One region of the Sporosarcina sp. CAU 1771 genome, then DNA from elsewhere that is predicted to be linked to it. Evidence: predicted binding sites of a transcription regulator. Region 1 holds the regulator's gene; each other region holds the start of a gene.

Region 1 (6,217 bases):
CATGAATCATAGCCTGAGCAAGAACAGTTGCAGTTGTTGTTCCGTCACCAGCAATTTCATTTGTTTTTGATGCTACTTCAGCAACTAGTTTAGCACCCATGTTTTCAAATGCATCTTCAAGTTCGATTTCACGTGCAATCGTAACTCCGTCATTTGTAATAAGTGGTGAACCGAATGACTTTTCAAGAACTACGTTACGTCCTTTAGGTCCAAGTGTAACTTTTACAGCATCTGCAAGTGTATTTACACCGCGTAGCATAGATCCACGTGCATCTTCATTAAACTTAATTTCTTTAGCCATTTATAAGTACCCTCCTGTTTTTGTATATAATTAAAATCAATATTTAGAAAGATTAACCGACGATTGCTAAAACATCGCTCTCTCGTAGAATTAGATATTCATTACCTTCATATTTAACTTCAGTACCTGAGTATTTTGAGAAGATGATGCGATCGCCTTCTTTAACTTCTAGGTCGATACGAGATCCGTTATCTAGAACACGGCCAGCCCCAGCAGCAACTACTTTACCTTCTTGTGGCTTTTCCTGTGCAGAATCTGGTAGCACAATGCCACTTAGCGTTTTTTCTTCTGCCTCAATTAATTCAATTACGATACGGTCACCTAATGGTTTCAACAAATGAAACAACCTCCTCGAGATAGTATATTCTTTTTAGCACTCACTCAACAGGAGTGCTAACACATTATTTATTCTAAAAGAGATTCGGATATATTGCAAGTAAAATCACTCCCTTTCCTTCTCTTTGCTTATCTGCCTGAAAACAGATAAAATAACGTCATCCATGTATATGAAAGGAAGTTCATTTTGAAGAACCGAAAAACCTATGTATACCTAATACTTGCCTATATTGCTATGCACGTCGGTAGCATTTTTGTAGCAAAATATTTATTTGAAAGTTTTCCGTGGGATGCGAGTTTCACTGATGAAGATAAGGCTTATCGTTCTAGTGCTTGGTCGTTATTTAGTACAAATGCGTTGGCAGCTATTGTTTTCTTTTTAATTATTTATCCGAAAAAGAAATTCTTCCACGTGTTCAATGGGAAAAAGTCTTCTATCGGGAAAGCGGTACTCTGGGGTGTTATTGGCTTCTTCCTAGCTCTACTAGGGCAAATGATAGCCGGTAGCATTGAAATGGCATTGGGAGTAGAGCCTGGTTCTGAAAACACCGCTTTACTAGCTGATATTGCAAAGGTTTCTCCTATTATCATCATTTCAATTGTTCTCTTTGCTCCACTTCTTGAAGAAATTATATTTAGACGGGTACTCTTTGGTGGACTGTACCAAAAAACAAACTTTATAATTGCCGCCTTACTAAGTGCAGTGATTTTTGCCGCTGTACATGGTGAATTGCAACATTTACTAATTTACATGGCACCGGCTCTTGTATTTTCATATATTTATTACCGAACGAAACGCTTAATCACACCAATCATTGCCCATCTTTTAATGAATGGTTTCGTTACAATTGTTCAGTTGAATTATGATAAGTGGTTAAAATGGGCTGAATTGCAAAAGTCGATCGTATCATTTTTCCAATAAAAAAAATGCTTTCGACCTTAAATATCAAGGTTGAAAGCATTTTTATTTATTTTCATGTTCTTCAATTTGACGCTCTTGCTCGGCTTTTAAAAACTTACGATAGCCAAAGCGGGATATGAAAACACTTAACTCATACAGTGCAAACAAAGGAACCGTGACAAATAAATGTGAAAACAAATCAGGTGGCGTTATAAATGCCGCAAGCACGAAAAGAGCAAAGTAAGCATACTTACGAATCTTAACAAGCATCACAGGATTTACAATACCTAATCTAGTTAGAAACAGGAGAACAATCGGTAACTGGAAAACAATTCCAAAAGGAACCATGATTTGGAATAGAAAACTGAAGTACTCATTAATACCAATCGTCTGAGTAATTCCTAATTCGCCTGATAGATTAATCATGAACTTCATTATATAGGGCAACAAGACAAAATAAGAAAACGCAACTCCACCTACGAACAATAGAAAAGTAAACGGAATATAATTCCTAGTTGCTCGGCGTTCTTTTTCATGAAGTCCTGGTGATACAAATGACCATAATTGATACATAATAATCGGTGAAATTAGAATGATTGAAATGAAAACGATAACTTTCAAATAAATCATAATTGGGTCTAGCACAGTAAAGGAGTGCAAAACACTCTCTTCACCTAGTCCCCCTTGGACTTCTGATGTATATTGCATTTGCAGAAACTTAATAATCGGTGTTGCAATAAAAAAACTGCCGATAACCGCAATAATAAAGAAAACGACGATTAACATCAGCCGTTTCCTAATTTCATCTATATGTTCAATGACTGTTAAATTTTTCTCTTCCATCGGACTGACATCCTAACTCACTTCAGTTCTTCTTTTTTATCATCAATTTTCTTCACGTCGTCATCATCTGCGAGACCTTTTGTCGCGTTTTTGAATTCACGCAATGAAGAACCGAACGCCTTCCCGATTTCAGGTAACTTTTTCGGGCCGAACACAAGCAATGCAATGATTGCTATTACAATCAAGCTCATTGGACCTGGCATCTCGGACACCTCCATCCTTTTCTGGATAGGAACAAAAATATTCCTTCACATATACCTCATTTTACACGATAATCGCTCACATTACTATCAACCTGCAGTTAAAATTGTGAATCTTTTACGTCATTTTTAATGAAATAAATAAGTGTTTGCAGTTCAACAGACAAATCAATCGTATGTACTCGCACAGATTCTGGTACCGCTAGACGGACAGGCGTGAAATTTAGAATCCCTTTTATACCTGTTCCAACAACTTCATCTGTTACTTCCTGCGCTATTCGTGCCGGGACCGTAAGAAGAACTAGGTCGATTCCAAATTCCTTCATCTTCTCCTCAAGCAGGCTCGGTGGATACACTGGGATCCCACTTACCGTTTTCCCCTCGAGCGGCGCTTTTGGATCAAACGCAATGACAATACGGGTGTTATGATTCTTTTGGAAATTATATTTTAGAAATGCACTTCCGAGACTACCGACTCCAATTAGGGCAACATCAGTTTCTTCATCCTGATCAAGTGCTTTTCGAAAAAAGTTAACGAGATACTTCACATCGTATCCGTATCCTTTTCTACCCAATGCACCAAAATGGGAAAAATCCCGTCGGATCGTAGCTGCATCTATTTTCATTACTTCACTTAATTCACTTGAAGAAAGACGCATCTTTCCAGCATTTGCAAAGTTTTGAAGAAATCTATAATAGAGTGGCAAACGTTTAGACGTCGCCTGTGGTATTTTGGTTGGTTCACCTGCCATGTTACTCCTCCTTGTACCTCTACCAATTACGACTCGGCATAATTGCATCCAGACTTTGAAGCGCGGCAATCTGGATGAACACCTTTGTTGCACCACGATATGGTGCACTTAGGATACCTTCTTCTCTTCTTCAAGGCGCTTTTATCGTACAGCATTAGAAGTTGATTGTAAAGTCAGTCATTGCATGCTTTGTACAGTTCTATTACAATTGTAAATGAATAGAGGTGTTCAGTATGATTGTTTTACAAGTGAACGGACTTATAAAATCATTCTCAGGAACAAATATATTGGAAAATGTTCAACTTGAAGTACAGCATCGTGATCGCATTGCACTCGTAGGTAGAAACGGTGCAGGTAAATCTACGTTACTTAAAATAATTGCAGGTGAGATGTCTTTTGATTCAGGAGATTTGATGATTCCTAAAGGGATACGAATCGGTTATCTCGAACAACATTCTGGGCTTGATTCAAAGCTAACCGTTTGGGATGAAATGATGACTGTTTTTGAACCCCTTCACATCATGGAGAAACGCATCCGGTCCCTTGAACAGCAAATGGCTGATCCTGATGTTTATAATCATCCTGATACTTACGCACGTGTGATGAGTGAATATGACAGTCTACAAATTGAATTCAAAGATCTCGGCGGTTATCAATACGAATCGGAAACCCGCTCCGTATTACACGGAATGCGCTTCTACCCAGAGGATTATGAAAAAGCCGTCCATCTACTTTCGGGAGGTCAAAAAACTAGGCTCGCCCTCGCAAAAATGCTTCTAAGCAGACCCGACCTCCTCATTCTTGATGAGCCTACCAACCATCTAGATATTGAAACACTTGGATGGTTGGAAAAATACCTAGTTGGATACGAAGGTGCACTTCTTGTCGTTTCACATGACCGTTATTTCCTTGATGAAATCGTGACTCTTGTCTATGAAGTTTCAAGAACAAAAGTATCGAAGTTCACAGGGAACTATAGTAACTATCTAGATGAAAAAGCAAAAAACTATGAACGCGATCGGAAATTATATGAACGCGAGTCGAGTGAAAAAGCTAAACTTGAAGATTTTGTTCAACGAAATATAGCTCGTGCATCGACATCAAAAATGGCTCAAAGCCGTCGGAAAGTACTTGAACGTACAGAATGGATGGATTCTCCAGATGGTGATGAGAAATCCGCAAGCTTCACGTTTGAAATTGACCGACAAAGTGGGAATGACGTTTTAGCTTTTGATGACTTAGCAATCGGTTATGATACTACGCCCGTTTCACAAGGTCTTCACTTACGAGCTTACCGAGGTGATCGTATAGCAATTATCGGACCAAACGGAGTAGGGAAGTCCACTTTATTAAAAACAATTATTAGTAAGCAACCTCCACTTGATGGAACAATTCGATACGGGACAAACGTTCAGTTTGGATACTATGACCAGGAACAAGCAACTCTGATAGGCACTGGAACAGTTCTCCAAGAAATTTGGGATGATTGGCCGTTGATGAATGAAAAAGATATACGCGCCGTCCTAGGTCGTTTCTTATTCACGGGAGACGATGCTGGTAAACCCGTCACTTCTTTATCCGGTGGTGAAAAGGCTAGATTATCGCTTGCTAAACTAATGCTGAAAAAGTCGAACACGTTAATACTCGATGAACCGACAAACCATTTGGACTTAGATAGCAAAGAAGTACTTGAAAATGCCTTGGATTATTTTCCGGGCACCCTTATTTTCGTTTCCCACGATCGGTACTTTATCAATCGAATCGCAACGAAAGTCATTGATATTAGCGCTGACGGTGCTGTGGAATATTTGGGGGACTATGATTACTTTGTCGAAAAGAAACTTGAGCAAGAAGAACTTCTTATGGAAAAAATGGCTTCCGAAAAAGTGGTTGTTGTTGAAACCGAAAAAGGAAGAAATGAGGATAGAGATCAAAGACGTGCTGAGAGAAGACTTACCCGAGCGATTTCTGATGCAGAGAGCGAAATCAGTGTGCTTGAAGAAAAAATAACGCAACTTCAAACAGAGCTTGAGCTTCCCGATTATGCAGATGATCACATAAAGTTAATGGAAGTACAAGCCGAGATTGATGAACTTCAAAAAAAGCACGATGAACAGACAGAAAACTGGCTTTTATTACAGGATGAACTAGAGACAATATAATCCACAAAAGCACCGTGAGAAGCGAATTGAGTCGTTTCCCATGGTGCTTTTATTAATTTCAACTACTTTATAGAGTAAATGAAGAACTATGCCTTCAGATAATAATCATCTTACCCACAATCTTATCCACATAATTAACACTGTTAAATCAAGTCCCAACAAGCTTTTCAACAGTATCCACAAAAAACTCAATACTTATACACAATTCTATCCTCCTGCAAACATCATTAAATCGGCACCTATTTTTGTTATACACAAGTTATCCACACTCTGTTGATAAGTGCAAACGTTCCCTATTGACAAATCTAAAAATATCAGGAAAAAAACGCGGAACTCGTCTTAAGTCGACAAGTTCCGCGTTTGTTCACTTTATTTATTCCATGATTCTAATTGCCATCCAGGGCGTGCATTCATTCCGAGTGTTCCCCGTGCACCTGCATTAAACATTGATGTTCCAGCAGCGGCAATCATTGCTGCATTATCTGTGCATAGTGAAATAGGTGGTACATAAAAAGGTATTGTTAGATCTTTAAATGATGTTTCTAGTGATGCACGCAAGCCCTTGTTTGCCGCGACTCCACCTGCTGCAATCACTTGCTTAACGCCAAATTCTTTCGCAGCTCGAACTGTTTTTGTAGTCAATACATCAATAACGCTTGATTGAAATCCGGCAGCTACATGTGAAGGATTCAATATTCCTCCACGTTGGTCAAGATTATGCT
Region 2 (6,217 bases), on a different contig from region 1:
GGCTTTTCCTCAATCAATTGGTTCACCCGAGCGGTTTCAGCGGTGTATGCAGTAAATCCGTCCGTTCCCACATAAAACAACACGACACCAAAAACTAGTACGACGAGTAAAGCGATTGTTTGATATTGGTTTTTAAGCACTTCAATCACATCCTAAGAACGTTTTATAAAAAGAAGAAGCAACTCGTTGTAGACGATTACCTCTTCATCAATTAACTAGTTACCATGTTTTAAATGGTGGAGAACCTGGGGGTGCGTTGACGATAAAGTCGACGAGTGGGATGACATACCCCATCGATACGAGAAGCAACATGAGTACAATCCATAAGCCCCAGCGATCTGTCCACATCGGTGTTTTATCTTCTGAATCCTCTGGCTCCGCAATCGGGAACTCAGTTACTCCTTTTGGAGCGAAGAACATCATATTGAACACTGCGAAGACTTGAATCACTACCCCGATGATAAGCAGCGTCCCACCAATTGCGATGAACATCATATAGGGATCCCAAGAAAGGGCCGTTGCGCTATCCCCGTATGTTGTATAGGAAGTTCTTCTCGGAGAACCGAGTAGCCCAACCCAGTGCATGGCACCTGACATAAAGATCATCCCAACCGTCCAAATAAGTGTTTGAACGACCCCGATTTTATTCATCTTTGGCGTTAGAACACGATTAGAAAGATGTGGAATTAACCAGTAACTGATACCAAAGAAGGTTAGAATAACGGATGTGCCGACTGTTAAGTGGAAGTGACCAACTACCCACATTGTGTTATGAACAACTTGGTTCAATTGGTTCGTTGTTTGTGCAATTCCTCCAGCTCCTGCAGGAATGAATGCAATCATTGCAATCATCGGTGCCAAGAAACGAACGTCTCCCCATGGCAATTTTTTGAGCCAACCAAACAATCCTTTTCCTCCAAGTTTTCTGCCCGTACGTTCAAAGACGTAGAACATAGCGAATGCTGTCATCAAGGATGGAAACGCGATTGACAAGCTCATGAACGTGTGTAGATACTTAAGCGTTTGCGACATTCCAGGGTCAACAATTTGGTGGTGAAAGCCTCCAGGAATGTTTGTGATCACGATCAGAATGACAACGACTCGAGTTAATGTATCGCTAAAGCGTCTGCCACCGATAATTTTCGGTACGATCACATACCATGCCGATACTGCCGTTAGATACCAAATGTTAACGAGCGTATGACCGAAAGCCCAGAATAATGTACGGCTGACCATGACGTTAATTGTCGGAAGTATTCCAGCTGACCAGAATATCAACGTGATGACTTCGATTGTGACGCCGATACTTCCGAAAAACATAAGTGTAAAAACACCCATTGCGAAGAATGCAAATATTGGAATATGCTTCCCTTTATTCACTTTTCTCCAGTGCGCGACGTTAATGAATACTCCGAATGTACAAACCCACACACCCAGTACTAGAATCGCTAGACCGATGTAAAAGTCAGGTGACGCAGCCATTGGTGGATAGAATGTGTAAAGGACAGACGCTCGACCTGTTAACACCGGAATAACTGCAATTACTAAACCAACGATTTGCATCCAGAATCCTATCCAACCCATTTTTCGTACTTTTGGTAGTAACCCACCTAATGTGTGGGATAATCCTGAGTAGAAATAACCGATTGTGAAGAACATCGTTAAAACGATAACTAGCAGTATTCCATGTGCTGTTAATACTTGATAATAATCAAACCAATGAGGCAACTGAATTAATCCTGCACGTTCAAGCCCTTGTAAAAGTCCTAATACGCCACCAACTAAGAGTGCGATAAATGCAACTACCATAAATGATCTAGTTAACTTTGCATCTGCTGCATTCACACCCATAGCTCGATTTGTTTTCTCTTTAATCGTTTGTGAAATTGCTTTACTCATAGTACTCCCCTCCTTTATTTAACAGTAATTGTTGTACTCATCATTTGGTGACCGATTCCACAGTACTCGTTACATAACACTAGGTATTCACCGGGTTTATCAAACTTCTGAGTGATTTTTTGAATGTGTCCTGGCATAACCATCGCGTTCAGATTTGTTCCTGCTACTTGGAATCCGTGGACAACATCCTTTGATGTCATAATGAACGTAACTTCTGAACCTACTGGAACTTCAATGTCACCCGGTACGAAACTAAAGATTTCAAGTGTCATAACGACCTCATATTTATTCTCTCCCGTTTCAAAAATACCCGGATTATCAAACGGTGCAGTTTGGTCCACTTTTTGAGGATCAATTGTTTCCTTGTGACTTGGGGGCCCCATGCCTAATGCAAATGTTTGATACCCGACAACGACCATAAATAGTACAAGAATACTTACACTAATAATCAACCACACTTCTTCATGTCGATGCATTTTCATATTTATCCCTCCCTATACTCGGTACATGTAAATGACAAAAAGTAAAGCCCACATAAAGACAATGACTGCTCCTACAACACCAACTGAAAACATAGTTCCTTTTAGCGATGAATCGTTTTCAGTTTCTACTTTCTCCTGATTGCTCAATTTTTCGATTTCCATCACGTTCAGCTCCTTTATTTTCTTGTTACTTTGAGAATAAGTGATAATCATTCTCAGTAATGTGATTTAAATCACACTGAAATTGGTCGGTTTTACACTTGAGTGAATTGAATGTCTGTGATGTTGATTTTCATTACTTATAAATGGCTTTACATCAACGTTTACACTAATAAAAAAACACATTTCCAGCACTATATTTCGACGGAATAAATAGTGACAATCTTATGAACACTTCGAGGCTACCTAGCTATTTCAAATAGACAAGTCTGCGTTTAATATAGCAGGCGAGTATGAGATCGTAGGATTCGGACGCCGATGGGTAACGTTGCACTACGGAGGCAATTGGTTGTACTACTCGCGAGGAAGGTTGCACTTCGAATGCCATTGGTTGAACTACTGGCCCAATACGTTGGACTTCGCAAAAAACTCCATAAAAAAATCCCCAAACGATGCATTTCTGCATCATTTGGGAATTGGACTTTCTTATATAAATACATTTTCCTTAACTTTGTCCGGACAAATCACATATTGACCGTCTTTCACTTTCAGCGATCCTTCTTTTTTCAGTTGGGAAATCATTCGATTCACAGATTCTCTCGTCGTACCAATCATATTCGCAAGATCTGCATTTGTGAATTTGGTGTTGATTTGTATCCAACCATCCGGCTGCACACTGCTATGTGTTTCACAAAGTCGCTGGAGGAGTAGAAGAATACGTTCGTTAGTACTCCGAAGCGACATTTCTTCCAAACGTTGTTGCAGTTCGACAATTCGATCGCCTAACACACGTAATAACTTTATCGATAAGTGAGGATTCACAACGAGCACTTTTTCAAAGTCTTTTATTGAAATGGAGAAGAGAACTGTATCCTCTATTGCTTGCGCGTGTGCTGGATAGTTTCCCGGCCGGAAAAATCCAACATGGGGAAACAAATCTCCACTTTGTTTAACACAAATAATTTGTTCTTTTCCAATGATATCATTTCTAAACACTTTAACTTTTCCCGTCGCGATAATAAAAACTTGGGTTACCGGAGCTTCATGCATAAAAATCATGCTTTTATCTGCAAAGCTTTGCTTCCTTGCAATATCATAAAACGGTTCGATTTCTTCATCAGATAAGTCTTTAAAAAGAGGTACATCTCGTAAGATTTTCTTTAACGTTAGCAAAGGATTCCCTCCCCTCTAAGTACGGTATGCAGCTTTAGAAGATTCTACTACTTCTATTTTATCATAAAAATTAGGATTCCAAGACTTTTGGAGAAACACTGTACAAGTCTAGCTCAATTTCTAAAGGCTCTCCGCAGGCTAGTTTTGCAAGCTGTTCGCCTAAGAATGGACCTACTGTTAAACCAGATGCACCAAGACCATTTGCCATCAGCAATCCTTCGACGCCTGGAATAGCTCCTATTACCGGAAGAAACCCCGGCGTAAATGGGCGAAACCCAACGCGTGCTTCGGCAAATTCACCTTCAGCTAACCCAGGTGCAGTTGCGAGTGCTTTGTCCAACACTTCATGTAGTCCACCCGCAGTAATTCGTTGGTCAAATCCAAAGTCGTTTTCATGCGTCGCACCAATTACGATACGCCCATCGTCAAAAGGAACGATGTACTGATCGTGAGGAGGCATGACAACTGGCCAAGTATTTGTATCTTTCGTTTCAAGTTGTAGATGAATAATTTGTGCTTTTTGTGAAAAGATTTGTACATCTACTCCGAGTGGTTCAAGGAGTTCGTCAGCCCATGCGCCTGCCGTAACCAAAACGGTATCCGCTGTATAGACTTCTTCTCCAACTTGGACACCCGTCACTTGATTGGATGAAAAAAGTAACTTCGCAGAACCATAAATGTATTCGGCACCATGTTTCTTCGCCGCATTGTTCAGCGCATCACGAAGTGCGCGTCCATTTACACGTGCCGCCCCACTCACTCGAACGGAACCAAAGTTATCGGTTAGTGGTGGAAAGAGATCCACTGTTTCTTCCGATGTCAGCTGTTCAATATCTCCAATTTCAGGTGCATCTTCGCGCCTCTCTGTTGCTCGCTTCACCATTTGCTTTAACTTGTCCACATCTGAATGCAAGCTAATTGCCCCCACTTGCTCGTACCCCGTATCCGTTTCCCCGTCCGCATGCAATTGGTCGATGAGGGACGAATAATAAGCCGCCCCCGCTTTCGCAAGTCCATACCACGCTTTGTTTCTTCGTTGTGAAATCCACGGACAAATAATTCCCGCAGCAGCATCCGTCGCTTGTCCTATATCTTTCCGGTCAATAACGGTTACAGCTACCCCTTTTTTCGCTAAATGGTACGCTGTCGATGCACCTAGAATCCCTGACCCTATGACAATGTAGTTTTTCATATAAACACCTTTTCCACTTTAGTCGTTGCTTCTATAGTACCTCATAAACCAAAAAAACTCAGCCTGATTAACGCAAGACTGAATTTTTTCTAGGAATCTTTTTGTTTATTCATTTCAAATACGCTTGCACCTATCAAGTGAATCGTACTTGATTAAATAACCTTTTCAGAATCTCTACTAGCTCTTCTTTATTCTCTAAAGAAACGTAGATCGGATCAAATTTTGATTGATTCTCTTTAAATACCATTAATTCAAAATCTGTTTCGTACGTACTAAACGTATATCTAACGATGCTACTATTTTGAAACGTTACTGTTTTGTCCTTGCCAATAAAAACGATTCTTTTATTCGTAATATACAAATCGCCTCTATACGTGAAGATTTCTGGCCCATACTTAAATTCTCTGTCCAGATAGTAAGATTTGCATTGAAAATGACATACTTCTTTATTTTTCAAAATTAACCCTTTAGCTTCTACAGCTTGTAAATCTAGACCCAATCCACTCACTCCTTATCCAATACGATTGATGTCCATTTCCAACACGATTGGACAATGGTCACTTCCCATAATATCCGAGTGGATGTCCGCATCTACCAAAGATTCTCGTAATCTTTCTGAGGCGATAAAGTAATCAATGCGCCACCCAATATTTCGCTCCCGAACTTTACTCATATAAGACCACCACGTATAAGCCCCTTCTTTATCCGGGTGAAAATGACGATATGTATCAATAAATCCTTCTTCCAAAAGCGAAGTCATCTTCCCACGTTCTTCGGATGTAAATCCAGAGTTGCCAATATTCGACTTCACATTCCGAATATCGATTTCTTGGTGCGCCACATTCAAATCTCCGCAGTATACAACAGGCTTCACTGCATCTAATGACACTAAATACTCCCGAAGTGCATCTTCCCACTCCAACCGATAAGGAAGTCGAGCTAAGTCACGCTGGGCATTTGGCGTATACACATTGACCAAATAATACTTCGGAAATTCCAGCGTCAAAATTCGGCCTTCTACTTCTTCATCCGAATCCCCAACACCATATTTCACAGTCATCGGTTTTTCCTTCGTGAATACAGCTGTACCGGAATAGCCTTTTTTCACAGCGTAATTCCAATATTGGTGATACCCTTCTAGGTCGAGATCGATTTGGCCTTCTTGCAACTTAATTTCCTGCAAACAAAATACATCTGCATCGACTTCATTAAAATAATCCAAGAACCCTTTTCGAACACACGCCCTTAATCCATTGACGTTCCAAGAAACAAACTTCATTTTCCAATCGCACCCCTATTCAATACTTTTCTA
Region 3 (6,217 bases), on a different contig from region 1:
AGAGAACGAATAAAACGGGACAATGCTGACAACTTTCAACGAATCCATTCTGACTTTGATCATGCCGCGGGCGAATATGAACCTTTATATAAAAACGATAGACCATCTACAATAACCTCCAAGAAATCCAATCTCCAAAAGAGGGCGACTGGGGAATTCTCATACGATTCGTTTCATCATCCAATCTCCCCTTTTTTTGAAACCGGATATATAAATAGAATAAATCGTTAACATAAAAGCAATGTTAAATAATTATGTTGGTAGTTGATAAAGAATTTGTACATTCCTGGTCGAGTGGAAGGCCTGAAAATATCGCTTCGTCGCTTGGTGATGGCCTCCCGTAGTAAGCCCGTCAGAAAGTTCACTGTCGGTCTTACTACTTCGGCTCACACTTGTCGCTTCTGCGCTAGTTCGTTTTAACTTCATGGTTAATACAGAAATCAGAGTGGAGCAATCATACGATTTGCACACTCCTAGTTGATTGAAGTGGAAGACGGCGACTCCGAGAGGGTCAGCAGGTCAGGTGAAACAACCAACGAGAGCGAAAGCCGTAACGAAGCACGGCTTTTGCGAATAAAAACGTAGTGTTATGAGCACATCTTTGCGAACGGGTTGGTCCACCGGCTGCCCTCCGGAACGCGTTAGGGAAAGATTGCACTTTATCTTTCCGCACTTTGGGTCTGAAACGGAAATCAACAGCACGATTTTGTAATATGCTTGATTATTATTATTTAACAGAGCTAACATAAAAGAAGGCAAACTCTCAATTGGGAGTTTGCCTTCTTTTATGTTAAATATCTAAATCAGTTATGACTGTTACATCGTCATGATGCAAGAGTTTTGTAATTGGCCACTCTTTCGTAATCGATCCTTCGAGCAACTTTGAAATTGCTTCGCGTTTTTGTTCACCAAATGCTAACAATAGTAGCTTTTTTGAATTTGTTATCGATTGAATCCCCATCGTCAATGCCGTATTAGGGATTTGTTCGTCATTCGAAAAGTATTGACTGTTCACACCTAGCGTAGAATCCGTTAGTTCCGCAACATGCGTTAACGATTCAAATGCAGTTCCAGGTTCATTGAATGCAATATGACCATTCACTCCAACACCAAGCAATTGAATATCTAGTGGATTTTTGTCTAGCAAAGCCTCATAAGAAGCACATTCCTCATTTAAGTCCGTTGCCAAACCATCTAATAAGTTCACTGTTTTAAACTTCTTTTTGTCAAAAAGATGCTCATTCATAAAATATGCATAACTATTCGGGTTTGTTGGTGCCATCCCTACATACTCATCTAGATTAAATGTTGTTACGTTTTCAAAATCTAAATCCGACTCTGTCCATTTATTATAAACAGGAATCATTGTACTTCCCGTTGCAAGACCAATTACATGTAAACGGTCATTTTTTAACTCTTCTTGAATGATTTCAAATACCTTTTCCGCGCCATCCTCCGGGGATGTTACTTTGACGAGGTTTAACTTACTCATATTCTTACCCTACTTTCGTTTGACTTCTACTGTAATTTAATTGTAGTTTTTCTTAAAGTGTTGGTCAACTAATATCCTTTTTATGAATACCACACCCATTCTCTTAACATTTGTCGTATCTATCAACACTTTGTGAACTAAATGTGAATTCTTTCACTTTTGAGTCGAACATAGGGAATTCCCTTATTTCTATAATTCGACATTCCATTATTATTAAGGCAACAGGGATTCCCATATGTAGATTAAGAAAGGAGTGAGATTATTGGGTAAAGACTTTAATAGACAGCCGACCAACAATGAATCTTCGATTAGTTTAAAAGGTACATTTATAGCTGTTATGTTGCTAGGTGTTTTTATTCTTATCTCTTGGTTTGGCATTTACGCACTATTTATTTCTAGATAATTAATTATTGATTGGAGTGGTTAACTTGCATTTACACAAATACGAAAAAATATGGCTTACTTTCGGAGTAGGATCTCTCGTTCTATTCTTAGCTATTATTGGATTTGCTGCCTTTTGGAAAGGCACACATCCACCAAGTCACATTGAAACCATCGATCCACAAAATGTCGAAGCACATGAGGCTTTTCAACCTGAGAATCTTGGCTTGCAAGATCAAGGGAACGGAAGATATGTTGTGAATATGGTTGCTTCTGCTTTTAACTATGATTTTGGTAAAGACGAGAACGGCGATTCGGTTTCTACAATTCGCGTTCCAAAAGGATCAACAGTCCTCTTTCAATCTACTACTACAGACGTTGTGCACGGCTTCCAGGTTGCAGGAACAAACGTCAATATGATGCTTGAGCCGGGACATATAAGTCGCTTTGAGGCTGTTATGAAGAACACAGGTGAATTTACAATTGTTTGTAATGAATATTGTGGAATCGGTCACCATTTAATGTATGGAACAGTGGAGGTGTATGAAGAATGACAACAAATCAACGTACTTTTTCTAAAAAAGAATCCAGACTTTATATGTCCTTCATGTACGTCACGTTCATTTCACTATTAATTGGTGGCTTAATGGGACTTTTACAAACTCTCGTCCGTTCTGGAAAATACACATTGCCTTGGGGTATTGACTATTACACAATTTTAACAGTTCACGGTGTTATTTTAGGTCTTGTGTTAACAACATTTTTCATTATTGGCTTCCAATTCTCTCTTATGGGGAAAACGGTTGGAATATCGGATAAACAACTCAAAGTCGCATGGCTATCCTTCTGGGTTATGTTAGTCGGTACGATAATGGCAGCTATTACAATTCTAGTCGGTCAAGCATCTGTACTATATACATTTTATGCGCCATTACGCGCACATCCGGTATTTTATTTTGGATTGGCATTTGTTATTATCGGAAGTTGGATTGCAGCGGCTGTGAATTTCCGCCAGCTTTATGTGTGGAAGAAAGCACATAAAGGTGAGAAATCACCACTTCTTGCATTCATGGTAACGATCAATATGATTATGTGGGTGATCGCTTCCCTAGGAGTTGCGGTATCCGTTCTTGTTTTATTCATCCCATGGTCACTTGGTTATGCAGAAACGATTAACGTTCTATTAAGTCGTACATTATTTTGGTATTTTGGTCATCCACTCGTTTACTTTTGGTTGCTTCCTGCATATATGGCATGGTATGCAATCATTCCAAAAATTGTTGGCGGGAAATTATTTAGTGATTCACTTGCAAGACTCTCGTTTATCTTGTTGCTCATGTTCTCTATCCCTGTAGGCTTTCACCATCAACTTACAGAGCCGGGAATTGATTCGACATGGAAGTTTATTCAAGTTGTATTAACATTTATGGTTGTTATTCCTACACTGATGACAGCTTTCTCCATTTTTGCGACGTTTGAAACGGCTGGACGCAGAAAAGGATTTAAGAGTACATTTGGTTGGATCAAAGCACTTCCATGGAAAGATGTACGTTTCCTTGCACCTTTCATCGGTATGGTTGCATTTATCCCAGGGGGTGCGGGTGGAATCATCAACGCATCTCACCAAATGAACGCACTTGTTCATAATACGATATGGATTACAGGTCACTTCCACTTAACTGCTGCTACAACAGTGATCCTTACGTTCTTTGGGATTACGTATTGGCTAGTTCCACATTTAACTGGAAGACGTTTGACGCCAAGCATCAATAAACTCGGTTTAATTCAAACATGGATCTGGACAATTGGTATGATTATTATGTCTGGTTCGATGCATATTCAAGGATTACTCGGTGGACCTCGTCGTTCGAGTTTCTCAGAGTACGCGGGTGGTGAGCAAGTTGCCACTTGGCTGAACTACCAACTTGCACAAGCAATTGGAGGTTCGATTCTGTTTGTAGGAACTGTCTTGATGGTCTATATTTTCTTCAAACTCGCATTCTTTGCGCCGAAAGGGATTCAAGAGTATCCAATCGCGGAAGAGGAAATCGATGCAGAACCTACACCGAAATACCTCGAAAACTGGTATTTATGGGTTGGAATAACGCTCGCGCTCATTCTCTTTGCGTATACGATTCCAGTAATTGAAATTATTAACCACTCTCCACCAGGCTCGCCGCCATTTGACTGGCCGATCGGGAAGTAAATAGATAGTTGTAAATTAAAAAACTGCTATGTCCTTTCAGAGATTATCTGAAATGCATAGCAGTTTTTAGTTTGTATTTTATTTAGAAAGAGCGACGCGTTCAACAGCGGCAGCTACATTTTCGTGGACATTTGGATCTAAAGGATGAGGTACCAAATCATTCGGTTTAGTACTTTCAACAATTGCAAGAGCAGCCGCGATTAACATCGGATACGATATTTCCTTTGCTCGAGCATTAAGTGCTCCTCGGAAAATACCAGGGAAACCTAGAATGTTATTTACCTGACGTCCGTCCGCTGCAAAAGCCGCTCCCGCTTCTAGTGCAACACTTGGATCGATTTCTGCACTTGGATTGGAAAGTGCTAAAATAATTTGTCCTTTTTGAACCATCTCTGGTTTGATTAATCCTGAAACGCCTGTCGTTGCAATGACAATATTTGCTGTAGTCATAAGCTTTTCCAATGAATCAACAACAGTCCCACCGTGTTCCACAAGTCGTTGGCATGCCGCTTCGTCTCTATCGACACCGAGCATTTCCTTCACGCCATAAGCCATAAGCATACGGCTAATCGCAAGACCAGCGGCACCAAGTCCAATTTGCCCTACAACGGAATTTTCCAACTTCACGCCTGCCTGTCTGCAAGCAGAGATGACCGACGCAAGCGCCACAACAGCAGTTCCGTGCTGATCATCATGCATGACTGGAATTGGCAATTCTGCTTTTAGGCGCGCTTCGATTTCAAAACAATGTGGGGATCCGATATCTTCAAGAAGAATACCACCAAATCCTTTGTAAATATTTTTCACTGTATTCACAACTTCATCTGGGTCACTTGTATCGAGCAGGATCGGGATACCGCTAATCCCAGCAAATTGATCGAGCAATACAGCTTTCCCTTCCATTACAGGCATGCCGGCAACAGGTCCAATATTACCTAGACCAAGAATCGCAGTGCCATCTGTCACAATCGCAACCGTATTGGAAATACCTGTGAAGTAATTTGCTTGTTCCGGATCTTTTTTAATTAATTCACAAACGTTTGCAACGCCTGGTGTGTACACTCGGCGAAGGTCTCCAAGGGAACGGATCTCCATCTTCCCTTTCATATGAATTTTTCCACCTTCATGGGCTTGTAAAACGTCATCCGTTATCGCGTGAACGCTGATTCCGTCACCGATTTCGTTAACTGCACGAACGACTTCCATTAAATGCGCCTCATTCATACACTGAATGGATACGTCACGAATTGTAGATAGTGTTCCTATTTTAATTGTTTGAATATCCCCCATATCTCCTTTTAATTGTCCGATTGCCATTGCAACCTTTGCAAAATTTCCAGGAGATGAAGGTGTTTCAATAATAAGGTTTCTAATAAATTGAACTTGCTCCATCAAACATAACCTCCGATTTATATCTTATCTATATATAGTACACGTAGTAGTACTGACAACAAATTATACCATTCTTCTTAAGTTAAGTAGAGTAGAAATACACGATCGTTCTCCGAAATGCATTTGTCACTTACTTTTCAAACAAATTACACTAATACCTTCTTTATTGTTTATAATAGAAGATAGAAGGAACCCCTTCAATTCATAACAAGGAGTTGCACTTATTATGTCATTACAAAAAAACTTTGTAATTGGACTTATGCTTTTCGCCTTATTCCTTGGAGCAGGAAATATAATCTTCCCACCTTTACTTGGACAAATGGCAGGAGAAAACATACTCATAGCTATGTCTGGATTTTTACTTACTGGTGTTGGTCTCCCCCTTTTGGCAGTAATCGCTATTGCGAATTCTGGAGGTAGTTTACAAGCAATCGCCAGCAGAGTTCATCCACTTTTCGGAGTTGTTTTCACTTTAATCATTTACATGGCGATCGGGCCATTTTTCGGGATACCTAGAACAGCGACTGTTTCTTATGAGATAGGTGTAGTTCCTTTCTTATCAGAAGGTATGAGTAGTTCAAATTGGGTCCTACCATTGTTTACAATTCTCTTTTTCTTAGCGACGATTGGACTAGCCCTTAATCCAGCGAAACTAGTTGACCGTATTGGGAAAGTATTAACACCCTTACTCTTTACCGTCATTGGTGCGCTTGCCATTAAAAGTATTGCTACGCCCATCGGGAATA

What was found. Region 1 encodes Rex, which represses fermentation and respiration genes when NADH is low (regulators of the CRP and FNR family bind a similar motif). Its sites were predicted from a motif close to TTGTGAAATATTTCACAA; they were not measured.
Region 2: the regulator Rex is predicted to act here: its motif matches at 2,603-2,620, upstream of ACXYMX_RS14925 (cytochrome c oxidase subunit 2A).
Region 3: the regulator Rex is predicted to act here: its motif matches at 1,634-1,651, upstream of ACXYMX_RS00045 (cytochrome c oxidase subunit 2A).

The regions. Positions count from the first base shown of each region.
Region 1 covers NZ_JBTLRN010000011.1:3,041-9,257, reverse strand. The annotation lists gene groL (chaperonin GroEL) at 1-301, opposite strand, end outside; gene groES (co-chaperone GroES) at 354-638, opposite strand; gene ACXYMX_RS09290 (CPBP family intramembrane glutamic endopeptidase) at 825-1,559, shown strand; gene tatC (twin-arginine translocase subunit TatC) at 1,602-2,381, opposite strand; gene ACXYMX_RS09280 (twin-arginine translocase TatA/TatE family subunit) at 2,399-2,584, opposite strand; gene ACXYMX_RS09275 (redox-sensing transcriptional repressor Rex) at 2,683-3,333, opposite strand; gene ACXYMX_RS09270 (ABC-F family ATP-binding cassette domain-containing protein) at 3,567-5,495, shown strand; gene tsaD (tRNA (adenosine(37)-N6)-threonylcarbamoyltransferase complex transferase subunit TsaD) at 5,865-6,217, opposite strand, start outside.
Region 2 covers NZ_JBTLRN010000029.1:18,540-24,756, forward strand. The annotation lists gene ACXYMX_RS14910 (SCO family protein) at 1-140, opposite strand, end outside; gene ACXYMX_RS14915 (cbb3-type cytochrome c oxidase subunit I) at 220-1,899, opposite strand; gene ACXYMX_RS14920 (cytochrome c oxidase subunit II) at 1,914-2,381, opposite strand; gene ACXYMX_RS14925 (cytochrome c oxidase subunit 2A) at 2,394-2,543, opposite strand; gene ACXYMX_RS14930 (Crp/Fnr family transcriptional regulator) at 3,027-3,713, opposite strand; gene ACXYMX_RS14935 (NAD(P)/FAD-dependent oxidoreductase) at 3,784-4,905, opposite strand; gene ACXYMX_RS14940 (hypothetical protein) at 5,039-5,404, opposite strand; gene ACXYMX_RS14945 (exodeoxyribonuclease III) at 5,417-6,184, opposite strand; gene thiD (bifunctional hydroxymethylpyrimidine kinase/phosphomethylpyrimidine kinase) at 6,204-6,217, opposite strand, start outside.
Region 3 covers NZ_JBTLRN010000001.1:6,937-13,153, reverse strand. The annotation lists gene ACXYMX_RS00050 (glucosamine-6-phosphate deaminase) at 791-1,492, opposite strand; gene ACXYMX_RS00045 (cytochrome c oxidase subunit 2A) at 1,755-1,895, shown strand; gene ACXYMX_RS00040 (cytochrome c oxidase subunit II) at 1,921-2,427, shown strand; gene ACXYMX_RS00035 (b(o/a)3-type cytochrome-c oxidase subunit 1) at 2,424-4,079, shown strand; gene ACXYMX_RS00030 (malic enzyme-like NAD(P)-binding protein) at 4,158-5,471, opposite strand; gene brnQ (branched-chain amino acid transport system II carrier protein) at 5,698-6,217, shown strand, end outside.